2 regions of the Promicromonospora xylanilytica genome follow, and region 2 is predicted to be linked to the other one. Evidence: riboswitches for the same ligand, from Rfam matches in the RefSeq annotation. Region 2 holds a riboswitch; the other holds the start of a gene.
The links. Region 2 has a riboswitch for S-adenosylmethionine ahead of ACYVK7_RS00850 (aminotransferase class V-fold PLP-dependent enzyme). Riboswitches for the same ligand answer to the same signal wherever they lie in the genome.

Region 1 (4,163 bases), on a different contig from region 2:
TCACTGGCCTGCAGAACATCCCGAAGCGCGGCGCCGTGATCCTGGCGAGCAACCACCTGTCGTTCATCGACTCGCTGCTCATCCCGATCATGGCGCCGCGCCACGTCGCGTTCCTGGCCAAGGCCGAGTACTGGACCGGCAAGGGGATCAAGGGGCGCCTCTCCCGCTGGTTCTTCACCAAGATGGGTGACATCCCGGTACAGCGGGACGACCCGCGCGCCGGGCAGCGCTCCCTCGAGGACGCCCTGGCAGTGCTGCAGCGTGGGGGCGCTTTCGGCATCTATCCCGAGGGCACCCGCTCGCGCGACGGCAAGCTCCACAAGGGGCACACCGGCGTCGCGTGGCTGGCCCTGACCGGCAAGGCCCCGGTGGTCCCGGTGGCGCTGCTCGGGACGGACAAGGTGAAGCCCATCGGCAAGATGCCGCGGTTCGCCCGGGTAGAGCTGCACTTCGGGGTCCCGATCGACCCGTCGAGGCAGATCGCGGCCGGCACCAAGCCCGCTCAGGCCCGCCGTGAGCTGACCGAGCAGGTCATGCAGTCCATCCAGGCGATGAGCGGCCAGGAGCGCGCGGACAACTGACGCCGCTCCCGGTCGGGTGCAGGCTCCGCCGCCGTGTGCCGCTGCTGCTGCCGACTGGCTCTCCGGCTGCCCCTCCGCCGACTGCAGACTTTGTCGCCGACACCGCTGCCGAGTGCAGTGTTGGTCGCGGCTGAGGAGTCCTCAGCCGCGACCAACACTGCACTCGGCGATCAGGTCCGCGACTAACTCTGCACTCGCGGGGATGTGGACGGTGGGGCGGGCAATCTCACAGCCACACCGTGGGACCACTGGATGGGCTGCACCGCTGTGCACCGCCGGGCGCCGTCAGCCGCCGACGGACCGGCCGGTTCACGCCGTCAGGCCGCCGCACGCCCCGTCAGGCCGACGCGCTCGAGCAGGTCGAGCGCCGGCCGGTGCTTGTTGAACGTGTAGACGTGCACACCGGGCGCTCCCGCGTCGAGTACCTCGCGGGCGAGGGCAGCGGAGTACCGGAGGCCGTGCTCGTGCTGGGCCTCGGCGTCCACGGAGCCGTCGGGTGCGGTGAGCCCGTCCAGGTCGCGCAGGAGACCGGCCGGCGCCACCACGCCGGTGAGCTCCTCGACCCGGCGCAGCCGGCGAGCCTCCGTGGTGGGCAGGATCCCGGCGAGGATCGGGATGGTCACGCCGGCCGAGCGCGCCTCCTCGACGAACCCGATGTAGGACTCCGCCCGGTAGAAGAACTGGGTGATCGCGAAGCTCGCGCCGGCCTCCTGCTTCTCCAGCAGCCGCCGCACCTCCTGACCGCGCGTGGTGCCCGCCCCGGGGTTGCCGTCCGGGAACGTCGCCACGGCGATGGTGAGGGGTCGGGCGGCAGCCCGCAGCGCAGCGCTGGCGTCGGCGGCGACACGACGCTGGTCCACCTGGGTGAGCAGCCGGACCAGGTCGACGCTGGAACGCACCCCGTCCGACGCCGGCCGCCAGTCGGGCTCGTCGCGCGGCGGGTCGCCACGGAGCGCGAGGAAGGACCGCACACCGGCCTCGAGGAACTCGTCGATCACCTCGGACACGTCCTCGCGGGACGCGCCCACGCACGTCAGGTGGGCCACCGGGAGCACGGGGGTACCGCTCAGCAGCGTGGCGAGCACCTCGCGCGACGTCGCCCGGTCACCCCCGCCGGCGCCGTAGGTGACCGAGACGAAGTCCGGACGCGCCGCCACGAGCCGCCGGGCCGTCTCCCAGAAGTTGGGCGCGGCCTCGGGCCGACGCGGTGGCATCAGCTCGAACGACACGGTGGGGCGGTGCGGATAAGCCTCGACGACCATGGTTGCTCCATCGAACCTGGCGTGAGCACCTTACGTCCACGCGCCACGGTTGCGGGGCAGGAAGTCTGCAGGTTGCTGCGGTGTCAGGGAGCCAGGACTCTCGACCGCTCTGGATGGGATCGCCACCATGCTAAGCGATTGTCCAGCACTGGGACGGATTTCGTCCGTGGGTCGAGACGCCCTGGTCCACCGACTATCCCGCTACTTCACCGACCCTGCCACCAGGCCGCCCACCAGGCGCTTCTCGATGGCCATGAACAGGATGATCACGGGGATGATAGCCACGATCGACACCCCGAACACGTAGTGCCACGAGGTCTCGTACTGGCCGACGAACTTGGTGAGCGCCACCGACAGCGGCTGGTTGCCCGGCGTGGTCAGCAGCACCAGCGAGGCGGCGAACTCGTTCCAGGACGCGACGAACGTGAAGATCACGGCGGTCACGATCCCCGGCCACACGAGCGGCAGGTTGATCTTCGTCAGGACGGCGAACGTGCCCGCACCGTCGATCTGCGCCGCCTCGTCGACCTCCCGCGGGATGGCCGCGAAGAAGCTGTGCATGATCCACACCGCGAACGAGAGATTGAACGCCGCGTTGACCAGGATCATGGCCGCCCACGTGTCGAGGATCCCGATGGCGATGAACTCCCGGAACAAGCCCGAGGTGAGCACCGCCGGCTGAACCATCTGGGTCACGATCACGAGGAACAGGAAGACGAGCCGCCCCTTGAACCGGAACCTCGCCGTGTAGTACGCGGCGGGCAGCGCGACCGCGAGCACGAGCAGCGTGGCGCACAGCGAGATGACGAGGGTCGAGATGACGTTCTGCGCCAGCGGGGTCTCCGGCGTCGACCACATCGTGACGTAGTTCTCCCAGTGCCACTCCGTGGGGAAGTAGGTGGGATCGACCGACCTGATCTCCGCCTTCGTCTTCACCGAGCCGAAGAACATGATCAGGTACGGCAGCAGGAACACCACGGCCACGACGAACCCGGTGAACATGCGCAGCAGCAGGGACCCCATGGGCACCTGGTCGGCGGTGTACTTGCGCACCCGTGTGCGGTCGGCGCCCGTGGGGCGGCTGGTCCTGCGGGGGGCCGTCCCCGTGATCGCGGCCATCAGACCTCCTCCAGGGGTCGGACGACCCGCACGTAGATGGCCACGATCCCGATGACCACCAGGAACGCGATGACCGACAGGGCGCTCGCCAGGTCGATCTGCCGCTGGTTCTGCAGGTACTTGAAGATCATGGTCATGACGGTGTCGGCGTCATAGCCGGGGATGGATCCCGTCATCACCCGCAGGATCGGCAGCGAGTTGAACACGTTGATGATGTTGATCAGCACCGCCACCGACACGGCACCTCGCAGCTGGGGCAGCACCACGCTGAAGTACGTGCGCAGGCCCCCGGCGCCGTCGATGCGGGCCGCCTCGACGGTCTCGCCGGGAACGGACTGCAGTCCGGCCAGGATCGTGTAGGTGGTGAACGGCAGCGACACGAACACCGCGACGACCATGGCCCAGGCGAACGCCGTGACCGGGTGCCTGGTCCAGCCGTAGCCCTCCGGCGACGCGATGAGGCCGACGTCCACGAGGAACGAGTTGATGATGCCGAAGTACGGCTCGAGGCCGTAGTGCACCACCATCGTCGTCATCACCACGCTCGACGCCCACGGCACGATGACGGCCATGCGCACCAGGCGGCGTCCGGGGAAAGACTTGTTCAGCAGCGCGGCGAGCGCGAGCGACCCGAGAAGGGTGATGCCGACGACGCCGACGACCCAGATGACGGTGCGCCCGAGGATCGGCCAGAAGTACTGGAAACCGACCACCGTCGCGAAGTTCGCGAGACCCACACCTCCGTCGTCCAGCCCGCTCTGGCTGATGTCGCGCGTCGAGTTCCAGAACATGACGCCCACCGGGAACAGGACCACGGCCGCGATGAGTGCGGCCGCGGGCCCGATCCACGGCAGGGCCTTCAACAGGTCCTTCACGAGGCTCCTCGTGCTTTCAGTTCAGCGGTGCGTGAGCGGCGGGCGTCAGCCCGCGTCGACCTGTTCCTGGATCTCGGTCAGGACGTCCTTGGCCGACTTGTTGCCGCCGAGCTGGCCGAACAGCGCCTTGAACGCCGAGTCCGCCGCCGCCCAGTCGGGGTTGGTGCTCGGGTAGAACTGCGCGTCCGGAAGGGTCTCGAGGAACGGGGCGAGTGCCTCGTCGTCGGCGAGCTGCTCCGAACCGGACAGCGTGGTGGGCAGGAAGCCCTCCGCCTCGACCCACGGGACGTAGACGTCCGCCGAGTACAGGTGGTCGAAGAAGGCGG
Region 2 (4,163 bases):
GCCCTCCTGCTCGAGGCGATGCTCCCGCGACGCGCCGACGGCGGCGTGGCACACCCGTTCTCCTTGCGCGCGCCGTCGTACGAGGCGGGCGCCTACCTCGCGGCGGCGCGGCGCGCCGTGCTGCCGGACCCGCTGACCGGGCACACCGGTCCGGACGGCGGGACCGCGCGGATCGGGGTGACCACCACGTCCGCATGGGACGGCTTCTACGCCATCACCGTGTCCCCGGAGGCCACGGCCGCACTGGACGCGGGCGTCGGCGCACTGGCGGGGCTGGGGCACGCGATGGACGAGATGGTCCTCGCCGAGGCACCCGAGTACGCGCCCGCGTTCCGGACCCTGTGGATGGGCGGCGCGTCGGCCGTGCCGATCGACGACCCCGGGACGCTGGACAAGCTGGAGCCGCTGACACGGTGGCTGATCCGGTCGGGCCGCGAGGTGCCCGCACGACAGCTCGCCGAGGCGCTGCGCACGCTCAACGGCTACGAACGCTCGCTGGTCACCCAGATCAGCATGTACGACGCCGTCATGACGCCCGCGCTCGCGCTCACGCCACGGCCGGTGGGCTGGTACGACGCAGACGACCCCGAGCGGAACTTCGAGCAGCAGTGCCAGTACACGCCGTACACCTCGATGCTCAACGTCGCGGGTCTGCCCGCGATCACCGTGCCGACGCACTGGACCGCGGCGACCGCCGAGGCGCCGGCCGGACTACCGATGGGCGTGCAGATCATCGGCAGGCCGGGCGGCGAGCTCACCCTCCTGGCGCTGGCGGCGCAGCTCGAGGCGGCCCTGCCGCAGCGGCCCGGCTTCCCGCTCTGACCCGTTGGTTCATTCGGGGGCAGGGAGGCAGCCGAACGCCTCGTCGAAGCCCAGGGCCGCCGTCGCCAGGAGGCCCGCGAGGCCGGACCCTTCCGGGACGGGGCGGGGGTCGTCGGTCACGACCCACAGCCCGTCGACGACGTCGTAGCCGGCCTGGGGACCGTCCGTCACCAGGCTGCCGACGGCGGCGATCAGGCGCTCCACCTCTTCGCCCGCCGTGCCGACGCCGACCGAGGCCCGCACCGCCCCGGCGTCGAACCCGAGGCGGCCGAGCAGCGGGTGGGCGCAGAACCGCCCGTCACGCACACCGATGCCGTGCTCGGCGGACAGGTACGCGGCGACCAGGCCGGGGTCGTAGCCGGTCACGGTGAACGTCACGACACCGACGGGGTCGACGGCGTCGGCCCAGACCCGGACCACCTCGACGCGGTCGATCGCCTCGAGCCCGGACACGAGCCGGCGGCGCAGCGCGTTCTCGTGCGCCACGACATCCGCTGCGTCGAGCGCCGCGAGCTCCTCGCATGCGGCGGCGAGCGCCACCGCACCGATCACGTTGGGCGATCCGGCCTCGTGCCTGGCGGGCCCCTCGTGCCAGTCCGTGCCCGCGACGCGCACGCGGCGCACGGCGCCGCCGCCCGCGAGGTACGGCGTGCCGGCGTCGAGCCAGTCCCGGCGGCCCACCAGCACGCCCGAGCCGAACGGCGCGTACGTCTTGTGCCCCGAGAAGGCGAGGTAGTCGACGCCCGTCGACTCGAGGGAGATGCGCCGGTGCGGCACGAGCTGGGCACCGTCGAGCACCACGCGCACGCCGAACTCGTGGGCGACGGCGACGATCTGGTCGACGGGGAGCGACTCCCCCGTCACGTTGGAGGCGCCGGTGAGGGCCAGGAGCGCGAACTGTCGGTGCGCTGCGGCGGCCGCCAGCTCCTCGCGGATCTGGGCGAGCGTCTCGGCCACGGTGGCGCCGCCGGTCAGCACGGTCGCGTCCGTGCCGCGCTGCCACGGCAGGAGGTTGGCGTGGTGCTCGACGTCGAGCACGAGCACCCGGCCGGGCTCGCCGTCGGGCTGGGCGGGGACGCATCCGGCGAGCAGGTTGAGGGAGTCGGTGGTGTTGCGCGTGACGATCGTCAGGTCGTCGTCGCGGGCGCCGACGAACGCGCCGATGGCACGGCGGGCCGTCTCGTAGAGCGCGGTGCTGACCTGCGAGAGGTAGCCGGCGCCGCGGTGGACGCTCGCGTACAGGGGAAGCACCTGGGTGACTCGGTCGGCGACGGCCTGCAGCGCGGGGGCCGACGCGGCGACGTCGAGGTTGGCGTACGGGACCCGCGTCCCGTCGACGAGCGGCACGGCCGTCCCGCCGCCCACCACGGGGCGCAGCGGGGCGACGTCGGCCACCGTGACGTCGTCGGCGAGGATGGTGGTTGCAGACATGGTGCCCTCCAGCACGGTCCTGGGGGGAAGCCCCCGCGCTTGCCACGCACGGCTGCGCGTGGCCAGGTCGTCACCCGGGGCACCCCGCCGCGGAGGAGGGTTGCCGGCCAGCGAGCCGGGGCTTCGCGCTGGCGCTCATGACCTGGCGTCATCCTGTGCTGCGGGAAATGGCCTGTCAACGCACGTCTCAAATACTGGTCTCACCATCCGGTCGACAGTCCACCGATGTTCTGAGTGTTCGGACCGAACCGAACAATACGATACGGTGGCTTCATGAGCGCCGTCGAGGACTTCACCGAAGAGGCTGGGCTGTTCTACGAGCGGCTCGGCCTGAGCCGCACCGCCGGCCGCGTCATCGGGCACCTGCTCGTGTCGGACGACGACGGCGCCGACGCGCCCGAGCTGTGCGAACGGCTGGCCGTCGCCAAGAGCAGCATGAGCGTGGCGCTGCGCCAGCTCGACCAGGCGGGCATGGTCGAGCGGTTCCGGCGCCGGGGCGAGCGCCGGGACCGGTACCGGCTCACCGAGGACGTCTTCGGCAGGGCGTTCCGCGCCAAGCTGGCGGAGCTCGACGCCTTCCAGCGGCTCGCCGCGCACGGCCTCGCGGCGGTCGGCGACGACCCGCACCGCCGCAAGCACCTGGAGAACATGCGCGACATGTACGCGTTCATGGCGGACCGCTTCCCCGCCCTCCTGGACGAGTGGGAGGCCTCGCGATGAGGGTTCTCCTGGTCACCATGGGCAGCCGGGGCGACGTCGAGCCGTTCGCGGCCCTCGCCGCCGCGCTCGCCCGGGCGGGCCACGAGCCGCTGCTGGCCGCGCCACGGCGCCTGACCGAGGACGCGGCGGCCCGCGGGATCCCCGTCGCGCCGCTCGACGACAGCATGTTCGCCCTGCAGGAGGAGGTCGCGGGGAAGGGTGCGCGGGCGTCGATCACGGCGGCCCGGTCGGCCCTGCCGCTGCTGCGCCGCTGGCTCGACGACCTGGCGACCCTGCGGGACGCCGGAGCCGACGTCGTCGTCCACGCGCCCAAGGCACTGGGCGCACCCCACCTCGCCGACCTGCTCGGCGTGCCGTCGATCGCCCTGCTGCCCGTCCCGCTGTTCAGCCCCACGGCAAGGTTCCCGTCGCCGCTCAGCCCGGTCCGGCCGCCGCGGTTCCTCAACCGGGCGAGCTGGCGGCTGGCCGCCGCGGTCGAGGCCCCGTACCGGCGCATGGTCCGTTCCTGGCGGTCCGAGACGCTCGGCCTGACCGGCCCGACGCCGGGGCTTGCCGAGCGCGTGGCGCGCGACGGCGTGGTGCACGCGTGGAGCCCGCACCTGTTGCCCGCGCCGGACGACTGGTCGGCGGACCTCGCGCCGACAGGCTTCCTGACCCTGGCGCCCGACGAGGGCCGGACGCTGCCCGCCGCACTGGACCGGTTCCTCGACGCCGGTGAGCCGCCGGTGTACGTGGGGTTCGGCAGCATGCTCGCCAAGGACCCGGACTCCTTCACCCGGGCCGTGCTCGACGGTCTGCACGGCTCGGGACGGCGCGCGGTCCTGGCGACGGGCTGGGGTGCGCTCCGGCCGACGCACGTGCCGGACGGCGTCCACGTGATCGACCAGGCGCCGCACGGCCTCGTGCTGCCACGCACCGCCGTCGCGGTGCACCACGGCGGCGTCGGCACCGTGGCGGCCGCCATGCGGGCCGGCGTGCCGCAGGTGATCAGGCCGTTCCTGGGTGACCAGCCGTTCTGGGCGCGCCGCGGGCACGAGCTGGGGATCGCCGCACCCCCGCTGACCGGCAGGCTCACCGCCGAACGGCTCGCCGCGGCGATCGACGACGCGGCGGCCCGGGCGGACACGGCACGAGGGCTGGCGGCCCGGGTGAACGCGGAGGACGGCGCCGCCGCCGCGGTCGCGCGGGTC

Region 1: it holds a riboswitch for S-adenosylmethionine, as region 2 does, so the genes downstream of both, ACYVK7_RS16165 (methylenetetrahydrofolate reductase) here and ACYVK7_RS00850 (aminotransferase class V-fold PLP-dependent enzyme) in region 2, are expected to answer to the same signal.

Annotation. Positions count from the first base shown of each region.
Region 1 is NZ_BAAGRP010000019.1:20,850-25,012, forward strand. Features, by position in the region: gene ACYVK7_RS16160 (lysophospholipid acyltransferase family protein) at 1-581, shown strand, start outside; gene ACYVK7_RS16165 (methylenetetrahydrofolate reductase) at 899-1,843, opposite strand; SAM riboswitch class I at 1,848-1,963, opposite strand; gene ACYVK7_RS16170 (carbohydrate ABC transporter permease) at 2,045-2,962, opposite strand; gene ACYVK7_RS16175 (carbohydrate ABC transporter permease) at 2,962-3,837, opposite strand; gene ACYVK7_RS16180 (extracellular solute-binding protein) at 3,883-4,163, opposite strand, start outside.
Region 2 is NZ_BAAGRP010000001.1:191,088-195,250, forward strand. Features, by position in the region: gene ACYVK7_RS00845 (amidase) at 1-822, shown strand, start outside; gene ACYVK7_RS00850 (aminotransferase class V-fold PLP-dependent enzyme) at 832-2,253, opposite strand; SAM riboswitch class IV at 2,284-2,396, opposite strand; gene ACYVK7_RS00855 (GbsR/MarR family transcriptional regulator) at 2,527-2,973, shown strand; gene ACYVK7_RS00860 (glycosyltransferase) at 2,970-4,163, shown strand, end outside.